3 regions of the Ponticoccus litoralis genome follow, and region 3 is predicted to be linked to each of the others. Evidence: riboswitches for the same ligand, from Rfam matches in the RefSeq annotation. Region 3 holds a riboswitch; each other region holds the start of a gene.
What was found. Region 3 has a riboswitch for thiamine pyrophosphate ahead of thiC (phosphomethylpyrimidine synthase ThiC). Riboswitches for the same ligand answer to the same signal wherever they lie in the genome.
Positions count from the first base shown of each region.

Region 1: it holds a riboswitch for thiamine pyrophosphate, as region 3 does, so the genes downstream of both, thiD (bifunctional hydroxymethylpyrimidine kinase/phosphomethylpyrimidine kinase) here and thiC (phosphomethylpyrimidine synthase ThiC) in region 3, are expected to answer to the same signal.
Region 2: it holds a riboswitch for thiamine pyrophosphate, as region 3 does, so the genes downstream of both, ABFB10_RS05220 (thiamine ABC transporter substrate-binding protein) here and thiC (phosphomethylpyrimidine synthase ThiC) in region 3, are expected to answer to the same signal.

Region 1 is NZ_JBDNCH010000001.1:29,877-37,334, forward strand. Features, by position in the region: gene ABFB10_RS00130 (LysR substrate-binding domain-containing protein) at 1-462, shown strand, start outside; gene ABFB10_RS00135 (3-oxoadipate:acetyl-CoA acetyltransferase) at 511-1,353, opposite strand; gene ABFB10_RS00140 (alpha/beta fold hydrolase) at 1,350-2,207, opposite strand; gene ABFB10_RS00145 (hypothetical protein) at 2,204-2,578, opposite strand; TPP riboswitch at 2,950-3,054, shown strand; gene thiD (bifunctional hydroxymethylpyrimidine kinase/phosphomethylpyrimidine kinase) at 3,099-3,914, shown strand; gene ABFB10_RS00155 (FAD-dependent oxidoreductase) at 3,911-4,885, shown strand; gene thiS (sulfur carrier protein ThiS) at 4,869-5,063, shown strand; gene ABFB10_RS00165 (thiazole synthase) at 5,066-5,836, shown strand; gene ABFB10_RS00170 (thiamine phosphate synthase) at 5,833-6,429, shown strand; gene ABFB10_RS00175 (HesA/MoeB/ThiF family protein) at 6,426-7,382, shown strand; gene ABFB10_RS00180 (ABC transporter substrate-binding protein) at 7,397-7,458, shown strand, end outside.
Region 2 is NZ_JBDNCH010000002.1:847,254-854,711, forward strand. Features, by position in the region: gene ABFB10_RS05205 (cytochrome c1) at 1-660, shown strand, start outside; gene ABFB10_RS05210 (thiamine ABC transporter ATP-binding protein) at 899-1,597, opposite strand; partial or broken gene ABFB10_RS05215 (thiamine/thiamine pyrophosphate ABC transporter permease ThiP) at 1,589-3,096, opposite strand; gene ABFB10_RS05220 (thiamine ABC transporter substrate-binding protein) at 3,072-4,049, opposite strand; TPP riboswitch at 4,094-4,248, opposite strand; gene aroC (chorismate synthase) at 4,344-5,444, shown strand; gene ABFB10_RS05230 (methyl-accepting chemotaxis protein) at 5,585-6,139, opposite strand; gene ABFB10_RS05235 (methyl-accepting chemotaxis protein) at 6,060-6,674, opposite strand; partial or broken gene ABFB10_RS05240 (hypothetical protein) at 6,813-6,863, opposite strand.
Region 3 is NZ_JBDNCH010000002.1:195,560-203,017, reverse strand. Features, by position in the region: gene pdxY (pyridoxal kinase) at 1-156, opposite strand, end outside; gene ABFB10_RS01935 (MOSC domain-containing protein) at 153-839, opposite strand; gene pdxR (MocR-like pyridoxine biosynthesis transcription factor PdxR) at 930-2,342, shown strand; gene bioB (biotin synthase BioB) at 2,344-3,318, opposite strand; gene ABFB10_RS01920 (biotin transporter BioY) at 3,315-3,872, opposite strand; gene ABFB10_RS01915 (GntR family transcriptional regulator) at 3,957-4,625, opposite strand; TPP riboswitch at 4,746-4,874, shown strand; gene thiC (phosphomethylpyrimidine synthase ThiC) at 4,975-6,777, shown strand; gene ABFB10_RS01905 (NUDIX hydrolase) at 7,046-7,458, opposite strand, start outside.

The DNA of each region.
Region 1 (7,458 bases), on a different contig from region 3:
CCGGCGCTGGAAGACGAAGAGATACGCTGTTTTCCGCTGCACGAGGAACCGCTGATCCTTGCCGTTCCGGTCGAATCCGATCTGGCGCGCGCCGAACGGCTTCGTCTGGCCGACCTGAAACGCGAGACCTTCGTGCTCTACCCGCGCCGTCCGCGTCCCAGCTTTGCCGACAACATTCTCGACCTGTGCAAGAAAGAAGGCTTCATCCCCGCCAAGGAGGTCTTGGCGCAGGACTTCCAGACCGCGATCTCGCTGGTCTCGGTCGGCGTGGGACTCGCGCTGGTGCCGCGCTCGGTGTCATTGTCGCCGCGTCACGGCGTGGTCTACCGTGACTACGACGGGCACAATCCGGGCACGACGATCTCCCTTGCCATGAGGCAGGACAACCAGGGGGTGCACTCGCAGAACTTTGCGTCTCTGGCCAAGAACTTTGCCCGCAGGTTGAAGAAGGACGGAAGGTGAGCGCCGGGACGGACCGACTCCACCCCGGCGCTGCCTGAGGCTGTGCTTTCAGGCCATGACCGCCTGCGGCAGGCCAAGTATGGCGCGGGTCTGGGCCGGGGTGGCCGCAGGTCGCCCGTGCCGGGCACAGAGCGCCGCCGCCCGCGACACCAGCGCCGCATTGGAGGGCGCCAGCGTGGTCCGGTCCAGCCGCACGTTGTCTTCCAGACCCGTGCGCACATGCCCCCCGGCCCGGATCGCCCAGTCGTTCAGCTCGATCTGGTGCCGTCCGATCCCGGCGGCGCACCACGGCGCATCCGGGCCGAACAGGCGGTGCATCGTCTGCACGTAATAGTCAAAGACCGCCCGGTCGGCAGGCATGGCGTTCTGCACGCCCATCACGAACTGCACGTAGGGCCGATCGCGCAGGCGACCGTCCTGCCACATGCGATGCGCCATCAGGATATGCGACAGGTCGAAGGCCTCGATTTCGGGGCGCACCCCATGCGCGGCCATCTCTGCCGCCAGCCAGTCGACCAGCGCGGGCGGGTTCTGATAGACCCGGGTGGGGAAATTGTTCGAACCTACCGACAGCGAGGCCATGTCCGGCCTCAGCGACACCATCCCGCCCCGCTCTTTGCCCGCCCCCGATCGGCCACCGGTCGAGAACTGGATCAGGATGTCCGGGCAATGCCTGCGCAGGCCTTCCAGCAGGCGCGCGAAACGCTCGGGGTCGGAACTTGGGCTGCCGTCGGGGTTGCGCACATGGGCGTGCACGATGCTGGCCCCCGCCTCATGGGCCGCCTGCGTGCTTTCCACCTGCTCTTCAACCGAGACAGGCACCGCCGGATTGTCGGATTTCTGCGGCAGCGAGCCGGTGATGGCCACGCAGATGATGCAGGGGCTGGTCATGCAGCCACCCCCTGCCCCGCCCTCATCCGCGCGAGGGCGTCGATGAAGAAGGGCCGGAACCCCTCGGGATGCTCGCTCATCGGGAAATGGCCCAGCTCATCCATGACCGCGCAGGTCGCCCCCGGGATCGCCGCGGCGGTGCGCTCCGTGTCTGCCGGTGTGCAGGTCAGGTCATAGGCGCCCACCAGCAGATGCACCGGGGTCCGGGTCGTGTCGATCCGATCCAGCCGTCCGATCAGGCTGTCGTCGCGGGTGTAAAAGCTCAGGTCGCCGCGAAAGACACCGGGGCCGCTGGCCATGAACATCCACAGCGTCGCCCAGCGATCACGCTCTGGCGCATGGGGCGAGATATTCGCCGAGACCAGCGCCGCCCCCATCTGCCCGCCATGCGCATCGGGCCGGTCGAACCAGTCGATGTCGTACCAGGCGGACTGGAAATCCGAAGCTTCGATGGCGATGAACCCGGAAAACCGATCCGGGTGCAGCGCCGCCAGCTGCAAGGCGATCCGTCCCCCCATGGAACAACCGGCGAGCACAGGCCGCTCCAGCCCGAGCGCCTCGCAGACCGCAAGAACCGTGGCGATATAGGTCTCGGTGGTCAGCAGGTACTCTTCGCGCTCGAAGCCCTCGGGCGGCAGCGACTTGCCGTGCCAGGGCAGGTCGAAGGCGATCAGCCGGTGGCCCTCGGTCACGGCGGCATCGTTCATCAGGTGCCGCCATTGCCGGGTATCCGCGCCCGCCGTGTGCAGGCACAGGACCGGGCGGCCCGCGCCCGCCTCTTCGAAATAGATCCGCTGCCTGCGGCCTTCGATCTCGACCGTCGCGTAGCGCCCGGTGATGGGTTCGATGCTCATGCCCGTGCCTCCCCACGCCCGAGGGCGAGAAATTCCTTGAAGAACCGCAGGTTCTTGACAAGGCTCAGGATATCGCCGTCGATGCGCGCCCGCTCGATCTTGACCAGGCCGAAGAGGTCATGGAACCCGGGCGCGGGCCGGGCCGTCCAGAAGGCCCGCAGCGCCTCGGCATCGGTCCTTATAGCGAAGCGCCAGGCGATCTTGCGGCTGGGTCCGGTTTCCACGCGGGCCAGTGCGCCCTTCTCGAAATGCAGGTAGTATTCCGCCTCGTCCACCTGCAGCAGGACCGTATCCGAGAAGAGCCGCCCCAGCCTGACAAGATGCGGGGTCCGGCCCAGCTCTTGCCGCATCGCTTCGATTGTTTCGAGCACATCAAACTCCCTGATTGGTCCGGCAGCATGATCGCTTCCGGAGGCGCGCCCGACAATGCTGCGCCCGGTATCGCGCGATACCGTGGCGTTTGCCCTTCGGGGGACCGGGGCGCTGTCTTGGCGATGAAGGCAGGGGACTTTCCGCGCGCGCCGCCCCCCGGCCCGGAGCACCCGCAAGACTTGCCGCCTGCCCCGGTGTCCGGTTCAGGCGCCCCCCCGTGACCGTCCGCTCACAGCGTCCGTTCACAGCGTCGGGGGCGGCCCCAAGGCCCAAGCCCCTGCCGCTCTCTGCCCCCTTTGCACGGCCCATGGCGACACGCCCCCTTTGGCCGAGGGCGTTTGACAGGGTCGCGGCGGCTTGCTAGCTAAAGCCCGAACCGTTGGGGTGCCTTGCAAAAGGCTGAGAGGCGCGGCTGCGCTAACCCATCGAACCTGATCCGGGCAATTCCGGCGGAGGGAACGGTCTTTGCGCAAGCTGGCAGTTTTCACACGCGGTGCCCCTTTGTAAGAGGCATCTGCCATGGCGCATATCGCACTGACGATCGCGGGGTCCGACAGCGGCGGCGGGGCTGGCATTCAGGCCGACCTGAAGGCGATGTCGGCGCTTGGGGTCTACGGCGCCTCGGTCCTCACCGCCGTCACCGCGCAGAACACCCGGGCCGTCACCGCCGTACACGGCATCCCGGTAGAGGTGATCGCGGCGCAGATCGCGGCGGTGCTGGGCGATCTCGATGTCCGGGCGATCAAGATCGGCATGCTGGCCCTGCCGGAGATCATTCACTGCGTGGCCGAAGGGCTGAAGGGCTACGCCGGTCCGGTGGTGCTGGACCCGGTGATGATCGCCAAATCGGGCGACGCGCTCTTGTCGCCCGAGGCGGTCGCGACCCTGACAGAGACCCTGTTGCCCCGCGCGCATCTGCTGACCCCCAACCTGCCCGAGGCGGCCCGCCTGCTTGGCCTTCCGGTCGCGCGCGGCAAGGACGAGATGATCGCACAGGGGCGCGCGCTTTGCGGGCTTGGCGCGCAGGCGGTGCTGATGAAGGGCGGCCATGCCGAGGGCGATCTCTGCCGCGATATTCTGGTCGCGCCGGATGGCGTGCTGGCCGAATACACGGCGCCGCGCATCCACACCGGGAACACCCATGGCACGGGCTGCACCCTGTCGTCTGCGATTGCCGCCGGTCTGGCCAAGGGGCTGGCGCTGACAGAGGCCGTGCAGGAGGCGCATGGCTATCTGCAAGCGGCCATTGCCGCCGCGGACCGGCTTGGGGTCGGCTCCGGCCACGGGCCGGTGCATCACTTCCACCCCTTCTGGCCCGCATCGGATAACCTGTGAAAACATGGTCGGTCATAGGCGCGGGCGTCGCGGGGCTGACCGTCGCGACCGAACTGGTCCGGCGCGGGGCCCGAGTGCAGATTTTCGACCCCGCCGGACCGCCGGGGCCGCATGGCTGTTCGTGGTGGGCGGGCGGCATGCTTGCGCCGTGGTGCGAATACGAGAACGCCGAAGAGCCGGTCCTGCGGCTGGGCCAGAAGGCCATCGGATGGTGGGCCGACAGGGTCGGGGTGGAGCGCCGGGGCACGCTGGTCGTGGCCGCGCGCCGCGACCTGCCCGACCTGCGCCGCTTTGCCCGGCGCACCGAGAATTTCGCAGAGGTCACTGCGGAAATCGCAGAGCTTGAGCCGGATTTGCCGGGCTTCCCGCAGGGCCTGTTTTTCGAGGCTGAGGCGCATCTGAACCCGCGCCCTGCGCTGGAGGCCCTGTTTGCCGCGCTGCGCGCACAGGGCGTGGCCTTCCACCAGACGACCGCGCCGGAGGGCCTGCAAGACGTGATCGATTGCCGGGGCCTCGCGGCGCGCGACCAGCTGACCGACCTGCGCGGGGTCAAGGGCGAGATGCTGATCATCCGCTGCCCGGGCGTGACTCTGACCCGTCCGGTCCGGCTGCTGCACCCCCGGATCCCGCTTTACGTCGTGCCCCGGGGCGACGGGGTCTACATGCTGGGCGCGACGATGATCGAGAGCGAGGACAGGGGCCGGATCACCGCCCGCTCGATGCTGGAACTGCTGAGCGCCGCCTACGCGCTGAACCCCGCCTTCGGCGAGGCCGAGGTGCTGGAAATCGGCGTCGATCTGCGCCCCGCCTTCCCCGACAACCTGCCGCGCATCCGCAGGCGCGGAGGCACGATCTTTGCCAATGGCCTCTACCGCCATGGCTACCTTCTGGCGCCCGCGCTGGCGCAGGGGGTCGCGGATCTTGCGCTGAACGACACACATTCGGAGTTGGTCGATGAAGATAGTGCTTAACGGAACACCGCGGGAGGTCGCGGCGGAAACGCTCGCGGATCTTCTGAGCGAATGCGGAATGTCCGGGCGCGTCGCCACGGCGGTGAACGAGGCCTTCGTGCCCGCCACCCTGCGCGCCGCGACGCCGCTGCACGACGGCGACCGCATCGAGGTCGTCGCGCCGATGCAGGGGGGCTGAGCATGAAGGCGTTCTACGGCACAGAGCTGCCCAACCCCCTGATGCTGGGCACGGCGCAATATCCCAGCCCCGCGATCCTGGCGCAGGCCTTTCGGGAAAGCGGCGCGGGGGTCGCGACCGTCTCGCTGCGCCGCGAGGGGGCGGGCGGCAGCGGGCAGGCCTTCTGGCAGATGATCCGTCACCTCGGCGTGCCTGTGCTGCCCAACACGGCGGGCTGCCACACGGTCAAGGAGGCGGTGACCACGGCGCAGATGGCGCGCGAGGTCTTTGACACACCGTGGATCAAGCTGGAACTGATCGGCCACACGGACAGCCTGCAGCCGGACGTCTTCCAACTGGTCGAGGCGGCCCGCATCCTGACGGAGGACGGCTTTCAGGTGTTCCCCTACACCACCGAAGACCTGATCGTCGCGGAACGGCTGCTGACCGCCGGGTGCGAGGTGCTGATGCCATGGGGCGCGCCCATCGGCTCGGGCCGGGGGCTCAACAACGAATACGCCCTGCGCACCATGCGGGCCGAGTTTCCCGAGGTGCCGCTGGTCATCGACGCGGGCATCGGCCTGCCCAGCCACGCCGCCCGGGCGATGGAACTGGGTTTCGACGCCGTGCTGCTGAACACCGCCGTGGCCCGCGCGGGTGATCCCGTGGCCATGGCCCGCGCCATGATGCGCGCGGTCGAGGCGGGGCAACTGGCACATCGGGCCGACCCCATCGATGCCCGGGACATGGCCGAGGCCTCGACCCCCGTAGTCGGAAAGGCCTTTCTGTCATGACGCTCGACCGCTTCTACCCGATCTTCGACAGCGCCGACTGGTTGCGGCGGATGCTGCCCCTCGGGGTGAAACTCGTCCAGCTGCGGATCAAGGACGCCGCGCCCGAAACCATCCGCGCCGAGATCGCCCTCTCGCGCGACCTCTGCCGCCAGCACGGCGCGGTTCTTGTGGTCAACGACCACTGGCAGGCGGCGCTGGATCTGGGCTGCGACTGGATCCATCTGGGGCAGGAGGATCTGGACGTGGCCGACCTGCCCGCCATCCGCAAGGCCGGGCTAAGGCTTGGGGTCTCGACCCATGACGACGACGAGTTGGAGCGGGTGCTGGCCATGGCGCCCGACTACGTGGCGCTCGGGCCGGTCTATCCGACCATCCTGAAGAAGATGAAATGGCACCAGCAGGGTCTGCCCGGGGTCACCGAGTGGAAAGCCCGCGTGGGGGACACCCCGCTGGTCGGGATCGGCGGTATGTCGGTCGAGCGCGCGCCGGGCGTCTTCGATGCCGGGGCGGACATCGTCTCTGTCGTCACCGACATCACCCTGAACGCCGACCCCGAGGCGCGGGTGCGCGCATGGCTGGCGGTCACGCGATGAGCCGATACACGCGGCAGACGATCCTTCCGCAGGTGGGCGAGACCGGGCAGCAGCGGCTGGCCCGCGCCCGCGTGCTGGTGGTGGGCGCGGGCGGGCTGGCCGCCTACGCGCTGCCGCTTCTGGCGGGGGCGGGCGTCGGCCATGTCACCGTGGTCGACGACGATACGGTCTCACTGTCGAACCTGCACCGGCAGACGCTGTTCACCGAAGACGATTGCGGGCAGCCGAAGGCCGAGGTGGCCGCAAACCGGTGCCGCGCCCTCAATGCGCAGATCACCGTCGAGGCGCGGTGCTGTCGCGTGACCCCGGCCAATGCGCCCGAGATGATCGCCTCGGCGGATCTGGTGCTGGACTGCGCCGACAGCTACGCCGTCAGCTACCTGCTCAGCGACCTCTGCCTTGCCCGGGGCACACCGCTGATCAGCGCCTCGGTGCTTGGACTTGGCGGCTATGTGGGCGGGTTCTGCGGCGGCGCCCCCTCGCTGCGCGCGGTCTTCCCCGATGCGCCGGAGAGCGGCGCAAGTTGCGCCAGCGCCGGTGTGCTGGGTCCGGTGGTGGGCGTGATCGGTGCCATGCAGGCGCAGATGGCGCTCGCCGTGCTGCTGGGGCTGGCCCCAACGCCGCTCGGGCAGCTGGTCAACCTCGACGCGCAGAGCCTTGCCACATCGGGCTTCCGCTTCGACGCGGCGCCCGAACCCGCGACGGGGTTTGCCTTTGTCGCCGTCTCTGATCTGACAACAGACGACCTGATCGTCGAGCTGCGCGGCCCCGACGAGGCACCGACACCACTGCACCCGGCGGCCCGGCGTCTGGGCCCTGACCAGATCACCGACACCGGCGCGCGCCGCCTTGCCCTGTGCTGCGGCACGGGCCTGCGGGCGTGGCGCGCCGCCGAAACCCTTCACCGGACATGGCCCGGCGAGATCGTGCTCGTCTCGGCCTCTGCTTGCTAAAAGGACACCCACACATGAAACGCCTTCTGATCCCTGCGGCCCTCTTGCTGGCCGCCTCTCCTGCGCTGGCGCAGGA
Region 2 (7,458 bases), 650 kb from region 3:
TTCGGCACCTATGACCAGATGCAGCTGCAGCGCGGTCTCAAGGTCTACACCGAGGTCTGCTCGGCCTGCCACGGCCTGAAATACGTTCCCCTGCGCGACCTCGAAGCGCTGGGTTACAACGAAGAGCAGGTCATCGCCTACGCCAGCCAGTTCGAAGTCTTCGACGACGAGCTGGACGATTTCCGCACGGCGGTTCCGACCGACCACTTCCCGGAAAACAACGGCGTCGGCGCACCGGACCTGTCGATGATGGCCAAGGCGCGTGCGGGCTTCCACGGCCCCTACGGCACCGGCCTCAGCCAGCTGTTCAACGGCATGGGCGGCGCGGAATACATCGCCTCGCTGCTGACCGGCTACACCGGCGAGACCAAGACCGAGGCAGGCGCAACGCTCTACGAGAACACCGCCTTCCCGGGCGGCTGGATCTCGATGGCGCCGCCGCTGGCGGGCGAGGACGTCGACTTTGACGACGGCCACGCCAACGACCTGCACCACGAGTCCGCCGACCTTGCGGCCTTCCTGATGTGGACCGCCGAACCCAAGATGATGGAGCGCAAGCAGGCCGGTTTCGTCGGCGTGTTCTTCCTCGTCGTCCTGTCGGTGCTGCTGTACCTCGTCAACAAGCGCCTCTGGTACCCGATCAAGCACCGCAAGGACTAAGCTCCGCTGCTTCGAAACAGGAAAAGCCCCGCCAATCCGGCGGGGCTTTTTCGTGTTCGGGCCTGTTGGGGGGCGTGCCGGTGGGTCCTGCCCTGCGGCACCTTCGCCGGTCCTTCCCTGCTGGTAGCGCCCTGCCTCTCTCGCCCTGCCGGGCGGGCCTGTCGGCCCCGCTCGGTTGAGCGGAGCCTGCCGCTCTCATCCTGTCCGCCGCCCCTGCCGGACAAAGCGCAATGGCGGACTACTGGCCCAGATAGGCGCGGAAGGCCTCTGGCGGGTTGTCGAAGAAGGCCCCGGTCTTCACCGGCGGATGCGCCCTGCCCCCGGCCACCAGCACCACCGCGCGGGCAAAGGCGCGGGCGTCCTCGGGGTCATGGGTGACCATCAGGGTCAGCGCGCCCAGTGCCTCGGCCACCTCCTGCACCAGCGCCAGCATCTCGCGCTTCATCCCCGGCCCCAGCGCCGCGAAGGGTTCGTCCAGCAGCAGGATGGGCCGCGCCATCAGCAGCACCCGCGCCAGCGCCGCGCGGCTTTGCTGGCCACCGGACAGCGTGCCCGGCAGGCGATCGGCCATGCCTTCCAGCCCGACGCGCCTCAGCGCGCCCGTGACACGCTCGCGCTCTTCGGCGCCGGGGCGGCGGCCATCGGGGCGCAGCGCCAGCGTCAGGTTGCGCAAAAGGCTCAGGTGCGGAAAGAGGTTGCCGTCCTGAAACAGGATCGAGACCGGCCGCGCCTCGGGCGGGGTGCGGGTCAGGTCGCGGCCTTCCCATGTCATGCGGCCCGAGACCGGCGCCCGGAACCCGGCGATCCCGTCCAGCAAGGTCGACTTGCCCGCCCCCGACGGCCCCAGAACGGCCACGCGCGCGCCGGGGGCCAGCGCCAGATCCGCGCTCAGGTCGCCCCGGTCCATGGGCAGGCGGATGTCCTCAAGTCTCAGCACCGACGCGCCCTCCCTGTCGAAGATCCAGAACAGCCCGAGGCTGAACATCAGCAGCAGCAGCGCCGCACCCGCCGCCGCCTCCATCCGGTAGGACCCCATCAGCCGGTAGACCTGCAAGGGCAGCGTCGCCCGGTCCGGGTCCGCAAACAGCGCGATCACGCCAAGGTCTCCCATCGCCAGCGCCGCCGTCAGCCCGGCGGCAAAGCCCAGCGGGCGGCGCAGGCGCGGCAGCCAGACCAGCCGCAGCCGGGCCAGCGGTGTCATCCGCAGGCTGGCCCTGAGGCGGCCATAGTCGCGCGCCACCGCTTCGGCCTCTGGCGTCAGGATGCGCAGGGCGAAGGGCAGCGCCATCAACGCGTTGATCAGCCCCGTGACGGGCAGCGCCATCGAAAAAGGGTTCACATAGGGCCGCAGCATCAGGAACAGCCCCGTGCCCAGCACCAGCGGCGAGATGGCAATCGAGGACAGCGCCCACAACTCGCCCCGGCGCGTCGCCAGCGGCAAGGCCCAGAGCAGGCACAGCGCGGTCGATCCCAGCGCCAGCATCAGCGAATGCCCCGCCGCGCGCCATGTGTCGGGGCCAAGCTGGGTCAACCCCGGCAGCCCGCGCAGCACGACCGTGGCCAGCGGCACCAGCAGGAAGGCCGCCGCGAGGATCAGCCAACCCGCGTCCCACGCCCGAGTGCCAAGCCCCCCGCCGACAGCGGCAGGGGCCGGTCCAGCCCGGTGCCGAAACCCGTCCCGCGGCTGGCTTTCAGCGCCAGCACACCCGCGCCCAGCCCCAGCGCCAGTTGCACCAATGCCAGCGCCGCCGCGCGCCCAAGGTCGAAGTCGAAGCGCATGGACTGGTAGATCGCCAGTTCCACCGTCGTGGCGCGCGGCCCCCCGCCCAGCGTCAGCGCCACGGCAAAGGAGGTCAGGCAGATCACGAAGATCACCGCGAAGGCCCCCGGCGCGACCCGGCGGATCATCGGCCAGTCCAGCACCCGCGCCCGCGCGCGCGGCCCAAGGCCCAGCGAGGCGGCCAGCCGGAACCGCTCTGACGGGATCGCCAGCCAGCCCTGCAACAGCATGCGCGTCGCCAGCGGCAGGTTGAAAAAGACATGCGCCAGAACGACGCCATGCAGCCCGTAGACGTCGAAGACCGGCAGGCCCAGCGTCGAAAGCACGCCGTTCACCAGCCCGTTGCGCCCGAAGACCGCGATCAGCCCCATGACCGCGACGATCACCGGCAGGATGAAGGGCGCCCCCATCAGCGCCACCAGCAGCCCGCGCCCCGGAAAACGCTGGCGGGCAAAGGCCTTGGCCACCGGCACCGCCAGCGCGACCGAGACCCCGGCGGAAAGCACCGCCTGCACCAGCGTGAAGCGCAGCGCCAGCCAGTCGCCGGGGCCAAGCGCGCCCAGCCCCCCGGCGCGCCAAAGCACCAGCGCGATCGGCCCCAGCGTCAGTGCCGCAAGGGCCGCGCCCGCGACTACTGCGACAGACCGGCGCGCCATGCCTCGATGGCCTCGTCCCGCAGATCCGCCGCCTCGTCCTCGGAATAGAACAGCACCTTCTCCGGTAGGTCGAGTTGCTGGAAGCCCTCGGGCCACTTCTCCTTGGGCAGGGCTGCGGGGATCGACCAGTTGCCGGTGGCGATCATCGACTGGAAGTCCTCGGTCAGGATGAAGTCCATGAACTGCTGCGCCAGTTCGGGCTGGTCGGTGCCCGCGAGTTTGGCGGCCAGCTCGACCATGAAGTAGTGGCCTTCGGGGAAGATCGCCGCCTTCTTGGTCGTGTCCTCCTCGGCGATGATGTGATAGGCGGGCGAAGTCGTGTAGGACAGCACCATGTCCGCCTCGCCGTCGGTGAACAGACCGTAGCTTTCCGACCAGCCCTTTGTCACCGTGACGATCTTCGGTGCCAGTTTTTCCCAGGCGGCCTGCGCCCCGTCGCCGTAGACCGACTGCACCCAGAGCACCAGCGCAAGGCCGGAGATCGAGGTGCGCGGGTCCTGGATCACAAGCCGCAGATCGTCGGGCGCGTTCAGAAGCGCGTCGAAAGAGGCGGGCGGCTGGGTCAGCTCAGCGTTGTAGACAAAAGCCGTGTGGCCGTAGTTGAACGGCAGGAAGACGTCGTCGGTCCAGTCGATGGGCAGGATCAGCTCCGAAAGGTCCACCCCGTGCGGCGCGAAAAGGCCGCTTTCGCGGGCCTGCTTGGTCACGTCGGTGTTCAGGCCAAAGACCACGTCGGCCTCTGTCCGCTCGCCCTCCAGCATCAGCCGGGGCAAGAGGTCGCCGGGCTTGAATTGCAGGTCGCAGCCGCATTGCGCCTCGAAGAGCTCCTCGATGCGCGGGCCGGGGCCCCATTCGGACACGACGTAGTCGCCCGCATAGACGGTCAGGACATTGTCTTGCGCCAGTGCGCCCGTGGCAAGAAACAGTCCCGCGGCAAATATCGGTGCCTTCATGGCATCCTCCAGATTTGCGGCGAGAGGGATCAGCTTGGCCGCTGTCGCGCGGCGCTCACCTTCCCTCCGCCGGTGTTAACCGGTTCAGGTTCAACGGGTTGATGCGCTTACGCAAATCTCAGGCAGGTCTTGCTTGGCCAGACCGGCGGAACGGACCCGCCGGGTCGAGGCCGGCGCCCTGCCACCCCGAGGTAAGCGGCACCCTAGGGCTGGGGCCGGACAGTGGCAAGCCGGAAACCCCTTGAGGCGCGGCACGACGCGCGGTAACCCCTGCCCGATCAAGGGGAGCCCGCCATGAGCCTGAACACCTTCGGACATCTGTTTCGCGTCACCACATGGGGCGAAAGCCACGGTCCCGCGCTGGGGGCAACGGTGGACGGCGTGCCGCCGGGCGTTGCGATCGACGAGGCGCAGATCCAGCAATGGCTGGACAAGCGCAAGCCGGGGCAGAACAAGTTCACCACGCAGCGGCGGGAACCCGATGCGGTGAAGATCCTGTCAGGCGTGTTCGAGGGGCGGACCACCGGCACCTCGGTCCAGCTGATGATCGAGAACACCGACCAGCGGTCCAAGGACTATGGCGACATCGCCCAGAAGTTCCGGCCCGGCCATGCCGACATCACCTATTTCCAGAAATACGGGCTGCGAGACTATCGCGGCGGCGGGCGCTCTTCGGCGCGCGAGACGGCGGCGCGGGTCGCCGCGGGCGGGCTTGCCCGCGCGGCGCTGGCGCATCTGGCGCCGGGGATCGAGGTGCAGGGCTACATGGTGCAGATGGGACCGAAGGCCATCGACCGCAGCCGCTTTGACCGCGCCCAGATCGACCAGAACCCCTTCTGGACGCCGGATGCCGTGGCTGCCGAGGACTGGGCCGCGTATCTCGACCAGTTGCGCAAGGACGGGAATTCGGTCGGGGCCGTGATCGAGGTCGTGGCGCGCGGCGTGCCCGCAGGCCTTGGTGCGCCGGTCTACGGCAAACTGGATACCGATATCGCCGCCGCGATGATGTCGATCAACGCCGTCAAGGCGGTCGAGATCGGCGACGGCTTCGCCTCGGCCACCCTGACAGGCGTCGAGAACGCCGACGAGATCGCCATGGGCCCCGATGGCCCGGTCTACAGCTCGAACCACGCGGGCGGCATCCTTGGCGGCATCTCGACCGGGCAGGAAATCGTCTGCCGCTTTGCCGTCAAACCGACCTCGTCGATCCTGACCCCGCGCAAGACCATCACCGTGGCGGGCGAAGAGACCGAGATCGTCACCAAGGGCCGCCACGACCCCTGCGTCGGCATCCGCGCCGTCCCGGTCGGAGAGGCGATGATGGCCTGCGTGATCCTCGACCACCTGCTGTTGCACCGTGGTCAGGTCGGCGATGCAGGCGGCGTGATCGGCTGACGCACCGGGCCTTCGGCAAAAGCGCCTGCCCCCTTCGGCACCTTCCGCCCCCTCGGGGGGCTGCCTGTGTCCGCGTCAACCCGGGGCCTTCAACACCACCGGGCCAGCACGTCAGCGGCGCTGGCCACAGACCGGCTGCGCTAGAACTCGTCCCAGACCGGCCCGTCCTGCCCCAACGCCCGCCGGGGCATCGGCGGATCGGGCGGCCCTGCCTCGGGCCATGCCGTGCCGGACAGCGTCGCCTCCTCGATCAGCATCGGCTCGGGGGCGGGTTCCTCGCCTTCCCAGCTGCCATGCAAGAGCCTGTCGCGCTCGGCCGCCGGGATGGTTTCGGCGGCGGGGCTGCGCCCGGCGCCGAAGGCCTCCAGCAGGTCCGTCAGGCGGGTCGCCTCGGCGCTGAGCTGCCGGCTTGACGTGCTGGCCTGCGTGACCATCGCCGCGTTCTGCTGGGTGACCTTGTCCAGTTCCGCCACGCCGACGTTGATTTCCCTGACCCCGGCGGCCTGAGACAGCGCCGATGCGGCGATGTCAGAGACCATTTCGGACACGCCGCTGACGCTTTCGACGATGGCGCTCAACCGTTCCCCGGTTTGCCTGACAAGGTCCTCGCCGTCCTCAACCTGCCGCGTGCTGCCGTAGACAAGGTCCTTGATCTCGGTCGCAGAGGCGGCGGCCCGTTGCGCCAGCCCCCGCACCTCCGAGGCGACAACCGCGAAGCCCTTGCCGGATCTCGCCCGCGCGCGCCGCCTCTACCCCCGCATTGAGCGCCAGCAGGTTGGTCTGGAAGGCGATGTCGTCGATGACGTCGATGATCTGGGTGATCTGCTCGGAGCTTTTCGCGATAGAGGCCATGGCCGAAGTCGCCCGCTCCATGATCTCGCGCCCCTCTTCGGCGCGGCGACGCCCGTCGGAAACCGCCTCGTCCGCGGATTTCGCCCGCGCCGCCGCTGCCTGCACGCTTTCGGACAGCTCGTCCAGCGCGGCGGCGGATTGCTCCAGCGTTGCGGCCTGTGTCTCGGCCCGGCGCGACATGTCGGATGCCATGCCGGACAGGTCTGCGGCGCTGGTCTCGACCGTCTCGGCACTGCCGCGCAACGAGGATACGAGACCCTGAAGCGCCTCTGCCAGCGCGTTGAAATCATGGCAGAGCTTTGCATAGCTCTCGCCCAGGTCCCCCCAGTCCCCCACCTTGATGCGGTGCGAAAGATCGCCGGATTTCAGCTGGCTCATGGCCAGCCCGAGGGCCTGGAAGAGATCGACCCGCAGGCCGTTTTCCCGTTTCGCGCGGGCCTCTGCCGCGTCGGCGGCGGCAAGCTGATCGCGCAGCGCCGCAACCCGGCTGGCGATCTGGCCGACCTCGTCGCGCCGTTGCGTGCCGGTGATCTCGACGGCGAAATCCCGCTCCGCCAGCCGCGACACGGCCTCCGCGACAGCGCGGACCGGACGCGACAGCAGCCCCCCGCGACATAGGCCAGCCCCAGCGCCAGAAGGATCGAGCCGATGTAGACGCCCCCGAGGATCAGGTCTGCCCGCTGGCCCTTGGCCTGCGCCCGGGCTGTGGCCGTTTCGGCGCGCGCGCGCAGGCGGGCGCCGAGATCGGTGATCTTGTGGCGGGTCTTGGCCAGCGCCGGCAGGAAGGCGTTCCGGATCGACTGGTATTGCCCGAAGAGCGCCTCGCTGTGGGCATTGTCGTAATGCTGTTCCAGATCCCGCAGCGGCGGCGCCGGGCTGGCCAGTTCCGCGCGCAGCGCGGCCCGGGCGCGATTCGACTGGCCATCAAAGACCGCCGCGCCGCTGTCCAGCGCCCCAAGCGCCGAGGCCAGCTTTGCTTCGAAACCCTGCCACTCAGCCTCGTCGCCCAGGGCGAAAAGCAGCAGGTGGGTTTCGGCTGCATTGAGATCCTGGATCACCGCCATCAGCTGCGCGTTTTCCGCGCTGGTCGCCGCCTGAAGCGCATAGCTGGCGGCAAGGTCGCGTTTCACCAGCCAGGATGTCATGCCCGTGACAGCCAGTG
Region 3 (7,458 bases):
CAGGGTCGGGTAGTCGGGGGTGTTCGAGAAGACGACGGTGGGGATCGCCGCCACCTCCAGCCCCGCCGCCTGCATCGGGAAAAGCGCCGCGGAATTGCCCACATGGCCAAGCACCACCTGGCTCTGGATCGAGATCACGAAGGGGGGCGGGGTCATGCCGTGCCGTCCAGTCTTGCGCTCCAGTCCTCGACCCGGCGGCTGTCCAGCCTGCGGACCGCATATTTGCGCCAGCCCTCGGCCAGCACGTCAAGCGCGGCGATGCCTTCGAGTTCGCCGAGGTTCATCCGGTCGACGTAAAGCGCATGCCAGAGCCGCCGCAGGGTCCAGTCCGGTGCCAGCCGGTCGATCAGCTCCAGCCGGTCGCCGGGGGCGACGGTGCCGGGCCGGAGCACGCGGTAATACCACCCGGTGCGCCCGGTCGCCTGCACCCGCCGCGCCATGTCGGGCAGGCCGAAGCGGTGGTTGAGCTTCCAGCAGGGTTGCCGCCCCTGCGAGACCTGCACCAGCGCGCTGCCCAGCCGGAAGGTATCGCCCACGGCAACCTCGGCTTCGGTGAGCCCGGCGGTCGCGATATTCTCGCCGAACCCGCCGGGGGCGGCCAGCGGCGGCAGCGCGCCAAGATCCGCGCGCCACTCGGCGTAATGGTCCTGCGGGTAGTGGTGCACGGCCTTCTCGATGCCGCCATGCACCCGCCGGTCGGCCTGCTCGTCGCCCTCGAAACCCTCGGGACCCAGCGCCAGCGGGCGGGCCACGCGGGTCTTGACGATGCCGCTGCGGGCCTCGCTGCCGGCAAGCGGGGCGACCGGGCCGGTCAGCAGGGTGATCGGAAAGACTGTCATCGGAGCCTCTTGCGTTTTTCCCCTCCTTGGCAAATCACTGGCCTATCTGGAAGTGCCAGTATGAAAGAGTTGGATAGGCCGGTTCTGGATATGCGTGAACCACTTGCCCTCGAGATAGAGCCGGGCCACGGCGGCCCGCTGTTCCTTGCCATTGCCGAGGCGATCACCCGCGACATCACCCGGGGGCGGCTGCGGCCCGGGGCGCGGTTGCCCGGCACGCGGGCTCTGGCCCGCGCGCTGGGGGTGCATCGCAACACGGTGGATGCGGCCTACCAGGAGCTGCTGACCCAGGGCTGGCTGCGGGCCGAACCGGCGCGGGGCACCTTTGTCGCGCAGGATCTGCCGCAGGGGATGCTGGCGCGCAGGCCCGCGCCCGCGCCGGTGGACCCGGTGGCGCCGCGCGCGGCGCTGGCCTTCACCGATGGCGCGCCCGACCCCAAGCTGGTGCCCGACAAGGCACTGGCCCGGGCCTTTCGCCGGGCGCTCTTGTCGCCCGCCTTTCGCGCCGGGGCGGATTACGGCGATGCGCGCGGCACGGTGTCGCTGCGCGAGGCACTGGCAGGCTATCTTGCTTCGGACCGGGGCGTGGTGGCGGATCCGTCGCGGTTGCTGATCGCGCGGGGCAGCCAGATGGCGCTGTTCCTGGCCGTGCGCGCGGCGCTGTCCCCGGGCGAGGTCATCGCGGTCGAAGAACCGGGCTATCCGCTGGCATGGGACGCCTTTCGCGCGGCGGGGGCCGAGGTGCGCGGCGTGCCGGTGGATGGCGGCGGCCTCAGGATCGACGCGCTGGAGGCGGCGCTGGCCCGCGACCCGCGCATCCGGGCGGTCTGTGTCACGCCGCATCACCAGTACCCGACGACCGTGACCATGGGTGCGGCGCGGCGGTTGCAGCTGCTGGAGCTGGCGCAGCGCCACGGGCTGACGCTGATCGAGGACGATTACGACCACGAATACCGCTTCGAGGGCCGCCCGGTGCTGCCGCTGGCCGCCCGTGCGCCCGAGGGGCTGCCGCTGATCTACGTGGGCTCGCTGTCCAAGCTGCTCTCGCCCGGCATCCGGCTGGGCTATGCGCTGGCGCCGGAGCCCTTGTTGACCCGCATGGTCGAGGCGCGGGCCGCCATCGACCGGCAGGGCGACGCGCCGATGGAGGCGGCGCTGGCGGAACTGATCCGGGAGGGCGATCTGGGGCGTCACGCCCGCAAGGCGCGGCGGGTCTACCGGGCGCGGCGGGATCTGCTGGCGGGGCTGCTGGGGGAGCATCTGGCGGGGCACGTCACCTTTGACCTGCCCGCCGGGGGCCTCGCGCTGTGGCTGCGCTGCGAGGCGGTGTCGGCCGAGGCCTGGGCCGAAGCCGCCGGGCGGGCCGGGCTGGCGCTGCTGCCCGGCAGGCGCTTCGCGCTGGATGGCCCGGCGCCGCAGGCCTTCCGTCTGGGCTATGCGGCGCTGGACGAGGGGCAGATCGCCCGGGCGGTGGAGATCCTCGCCCGAAGCGTTCCGGCCTGACCTATTCCGCCGCCACCCGGGGCCGGGCCTCTGCGGGGGCGATGTGCATCCCCAGCCGGGCCAGAAGGTCCTGATCCTTCCAGGCCGCCGGGTTGCCGGTGGTCAGCAGCTGGTCGCCCACGAAGATCGAGTTCGCCCCGGCGAGGAAGCACAGCGCCTGCACCTCGTCGCTCATGCCGGTGCGTCCGGCGGACAGGCGCACGACCGAGGCCGGCATCAGGATGCGGGCCAGCGCCACCAGCCGCACCAGAGCGAAGGGATCGACCGCCTGCGCACGCGCCTGCACCGGCACGCCCTCGATCTCGTTCCACAGGTTCACCGGCACGCTGTCGGGATGCGCGGGCAGGGTGGCCAGCGTCACCAGCATGGCGATGCGGTCCTCTTCTGTCTCGCCCATGCCGAGGATACCGCCGCAGCAGACCTTGATGCCGCCCTTGCGGACCTGTTCGACGGTGTCGAGGCGGTCCTCCATCGTGCGGGTGCTGGCGATCTGGGCGTAATATTCGGGCGAGGTGTCGATATTGTGGTTGTAGAAATCCAGGCCCGCCGCCTTCAGCCGCGCGACCTGTCCGGGTGAAAGCATGCCCAGCGTCATGCAGGTTTCCAGCCCCAGATCCGCCACGCCCCGCACCATGTCGCAGAGCTTGTCCATGTCGCGGTCCTTGGGGCTGCGCCGGGCGGCCCCCATGCAGAAGCGTTGCGCGCCGGAGGCCTTGGCGCGTCTGGCGGCGGCCAGAACCGCGTCGGTCTCCATCAGCTTGGTCGCCTTCACCCCGGTGTCGTGAAAGGCCGATTGCGAGCAATAGCCGCAATCCTCGGGACAGCCGCCGGTCTTGATGCTGAGCAGGCTGGCGGTCTCGATCGCATTGGGGTCGAAATGCTTGCGGTGCAGGGTCTGGGCGCGGTGCATCAGGTCGGCGAAGGGCAGGGCGTGGATCGCCCCGGCCTCCGCCATGGTCCAGTCGGTTCGGATCATTCTGCGCGGGCCCTGAGTCGCACAAGCGCGGTGATCAGCCCCGATGCCAGCGCCAGCTTGACCAGATCGCCGAGGATGAAGGGCGTGAGCCCAGCCGCCAGCACGGAGGACGCCGGGACGAAACCGGCAAGCCAGGCGAGGCCGCAGGCATAGACCACCGTCAGGCCCGCCAGCATCGCAAGGAAGCGCCCGATCAGCCCGCGCCCCTGCGCCAGCCAGCCGGTCAGGGGCGCGCCCAGCAGGTAGCCCGCAAGATAGCCGCCGGTCGGCCCGGCCATATAGGCCAGCCCGATGCCGCGTTCCGGCGTGCCCGAGAAGACCGGCATCCCCGGGGCGCCCGCCGTCAGGTAGGTCGCCACCGCCGCGAGGCCCAGCCTTGGCCCCAGCGCGGCGGCGAGGAAGAACACCGCCAGCGTGTGCATGGTCATCGGCACCGGCCAGAAGGGGATCTGGATCTTGGCGCCGAGCGTGATCAGCGCCGCGCCGCCAAGCGCCAGCGCAAAGCCGCGTCCCAGCGCCGCGGGACGGGTCAGAGAAGGGGTGAGAATTGCCAAGGGTCTGTCCTCCGAAGATAGCTGTCAGGTCTATCTATAAATACGAGGATTGGGGGCCGTTCTGGCAATCCGATTTATAGATAATTATCCGGGAATCTCGTAAGTCTCTCGGGGGTCGGCATTTTTCACCGCTGTTTTGCGCTTGCCGATCCAGCCGACATGGCGTGCCAGCGTGGCGCAGGCAAGGTCGGTTTGGTCCTTGCGCAGGGCGTCGAGAATGGCGCGGTGGTCGTGATCGGTACGGGCCTCCCAGTCGCGCCGCCAGGCGGCAAAGAGGAAGCGGGCGCTGGCCGCCTGCAGGTCGTCGATGGTCCGCAGCAGCCGTGGCATCCGGCAGGGCGACAGGATCAGGCGGTGGAAATGGCGGTTCGCCGCCTCCCAGTCGCGGACCGTGCTGGCGCTGTCACCGTGGCGCGTAACCTCTTCTGCCTCCTGAAGAATAGCGCGCGTCATATTGGGCGCGGCGTGGCGCAGGGCGAGGCTTTCGAGGCTCGATCGCATCTCGGCGACCTCGCGCAGTTCGGCCACGTCGAACTCGGTGACGCGAAAGCCGCGCCTTGGCTCGCTCTCGGCCAGTCCCTGGGTCTGCAGCGCCCGGAAGGCCTCGCGCACCGGGACGTGGCTGGCGCCGAATTCAACGGCGACATGATCCTGCCGCAGCCGCGCGCCGGGCGGCAGCTCGCCCGAGATGATGCGGTTGGCAAGGATGCGGGCGATGCGCGCGGACTGTGTCTCTGAGGGGGCGTGTTTCATGAATTATAGATAATTCACGCCACGCCGCTTGTCGACACCCGGATCGCAACGCGGTCTTGGCGGCGGAGAGGGGTCTCTGCCCGGGATGTTGACAAGGCTGCATTTGTCCCGCAGCTTGCCGCCACTCACCCGGGGGGTCTCGACAAGAGGCTGAGATACTGCTGGCCGGACGCCAAATCCGCGCAGCGCAGTGACCCGATGAACCTGATCCAGTTCACACTGGCGTAGGGATGGTGCACTGGCCGCGCGGGCGTCGATCACGGGATACGTGACGGCGCAATCCGTCCCGGCAATCCCATTCGACGCGGAACTGGGTCTCCAACGCATTGAGCACTGGAGGCTCTGACCGATGAAAGACCTGACCCCAACCGTCACCACGGGCCCGCTGCCCGCCTCGCGCCGCGTCTGGCACGCGGGGCAAAGACACCCCGAGATCCGCGTGCCCATGCGCGAGATCGACCTGCATCCCACGGCGGGAGAGCCGCCCGTCACCGTCTACGACAGTTCCGGGCCCTACACCGACCCCGAGGCCGAGATCGCCATCGACCGGGGCCTGCCGCGCCTGCGCGCGGGCTGGATCGCGGCGCGCGGCGATACCCAGACCTACGCGGGGCGCGCCATCAACCCCGCCGACAACGGCTTTGCCGAGGGCACCCGGCTTGTGCCGGAATTCCCGCTGCGCCACGCCCCGCGCCGGGCCACGCAGGGCCGCGCCGTGACGCAGATGGCTTATGCCCGCGCCGGGATCGTCACGCCCGAGATGGAATTCGTCGCGATCCGGGAAAACCTCGGTCGCAAGGCGCAGGCCGAGGCCCTTGCCCGCGACGGCGAAAGCTTCGGCGCCGCGATCCCCGATTTCATCACGCCCGAGTTCGTCCGGGACGAGATCGCGCAGGGCCGTGCGATCATCCCCGCCAATATCAACCACCCCGAGGCCGAGCCCATGGCCATCGGGCGCAACTTCCTTGTGAAGATCAACGCCAATATCGGCAACTCCGCCGTGACCTCCTCGATGGCGGAAGAGGTGGAAAAGATGGTCTGGGCCACCCGCTGGGGCGCCGATACGGTCATGGACCTGTCGACGGGCCGCAACATCCACAACATCCGCGACTGGATCATCCGCAACAGCCCGGTGCCCATCGGCACGGTGCCGCTGTACCAGGCCTTGGAGAAGGTCGGCGGCATTGCCGAGGATCTGACCCGGGAGGTCTTCCGCGACACGCTGATCGAACAGGCCGAGCAGGGGGTGGATTACTTCACCATCCACGCGGGGGTCCGCTTGCACATGATCCCGATGACGGTGAACCGGGTGACGGGCATCGTGTCGCGCGGCGGCTCGATCATGGCCAAATGGTGCCTGCACCATCACCGCGAGAGCTTTCTCTACGAGCATTTCGACGAGATCTGCGAGATCGCGCGCGCCTATGACGTGTCGTTCAGCCTTGGCGACGGGCTGCGCCCCGGCTCCATCGCGGATGCCAATGACGCGGCGCAGTTTGCCGAGCTGGAGACGCTGGGCGAGCTGACGCAGATCGCCTGGGCGAAGGACTGTCAGGTGATGATCGAGGGACCGGGCCATGTGCCCATGCACAAGATCAAGGCCAATATGGACAAGCAGTTGCAGGTCTGCGGCGAGGCGCCCTTTTACACGCTTGGGCCGCTGACCACCGATATCGCGCCGGGCTACGACCATATCACCAGCGGCATTGGCGCGGCGATGATCGGCTGGTTCGGCACGGCGATGCTGTGTTACGTGACGCCCAAGGAGCACCTCGGGCTGCCGGACCGCGACGATGTGAAGGTGGGCGTCATCACCTACAAGATCGCGGCCCATGCGGCGGATCTGGCCAAGGGCCACCCGGCGGCGCAGATCCGCGACGATGCCCTGAGCCGCGCGCGGTTCGAGTTCCGCTGGGAGGATCAGTTCAACCTCTCGCTCGATCCCGAAACCGCGCGCTCGATGCATGACGAGACCCTGCCGAAAGAAGCCCACAAGGTCGCGCATTTCTGTTCCATGTGCGGGCCGAAGTTCTGCTCGATGCGGATCAGCCACGACATCCGCGCCGAGGCGCAGAAGGACGGCATGGCGCGCATGGCCGAGAAGTTCCGCGAGGGCGGCAGGCTGTATCTGCCGGTGGAGGACAAGGCCTGAGCCGGACAGCGGAGGGCCCTTGACGGTCCTCTGCGTCACGCCCTGCATCGCCAGTGCCGTGGCGGGACGCTCGCGGCCCCTGTCCTGGGGGTCGCGGGCGCCTCGCGGTGTCGGACCCGGGGGCGGCCAGACGCCCGGGTGCTGGGGCAGGCAAAGCGCACGACCGGCATCCGGGGCAGGGCCCCGGGTGTCCCGTCTCTGGCGGGCGTGACGCGGTCAGGCGGGTGCTCTCGGGCGCGGCCGGTTGCGGGGCCGGTGTCCGCGACGGTCAGGGCTTTGGCGATCTGGACGGCATTTGCGACATCAGCGCGGCGGCCTGTTCCGCGACCTCGGCCACGTCGAGGCTGAGGGCGAGGCCGCTGTCTTGCAGCGCATCCAGATCGACCCAGCGCGCGTCCAGTGCGTCGTCCGCCGCAACCGGCTCTCCGGCGGTCCAGCGGCACAGCACGGCGATCAGGATGAAGTGCCGCCGCAGGGCGCCTGTCTCGACGCGGTCGAAGGCATCGACGGCGGTGACCACGCGCAGCGGTTCGGCAGCGACGCCTGTTTCCTCGGCCAGTTCCCGGATCGCGGCCTCGAACAGGGTTTCGCCCTGATCGATCTTTCCGCCCGGGAAGCCCCAGAGCCCCGCGTCGGGCGGGTTTGCGCGGCGCACCAGAAGCACCTGCCTGTCGCGGATGA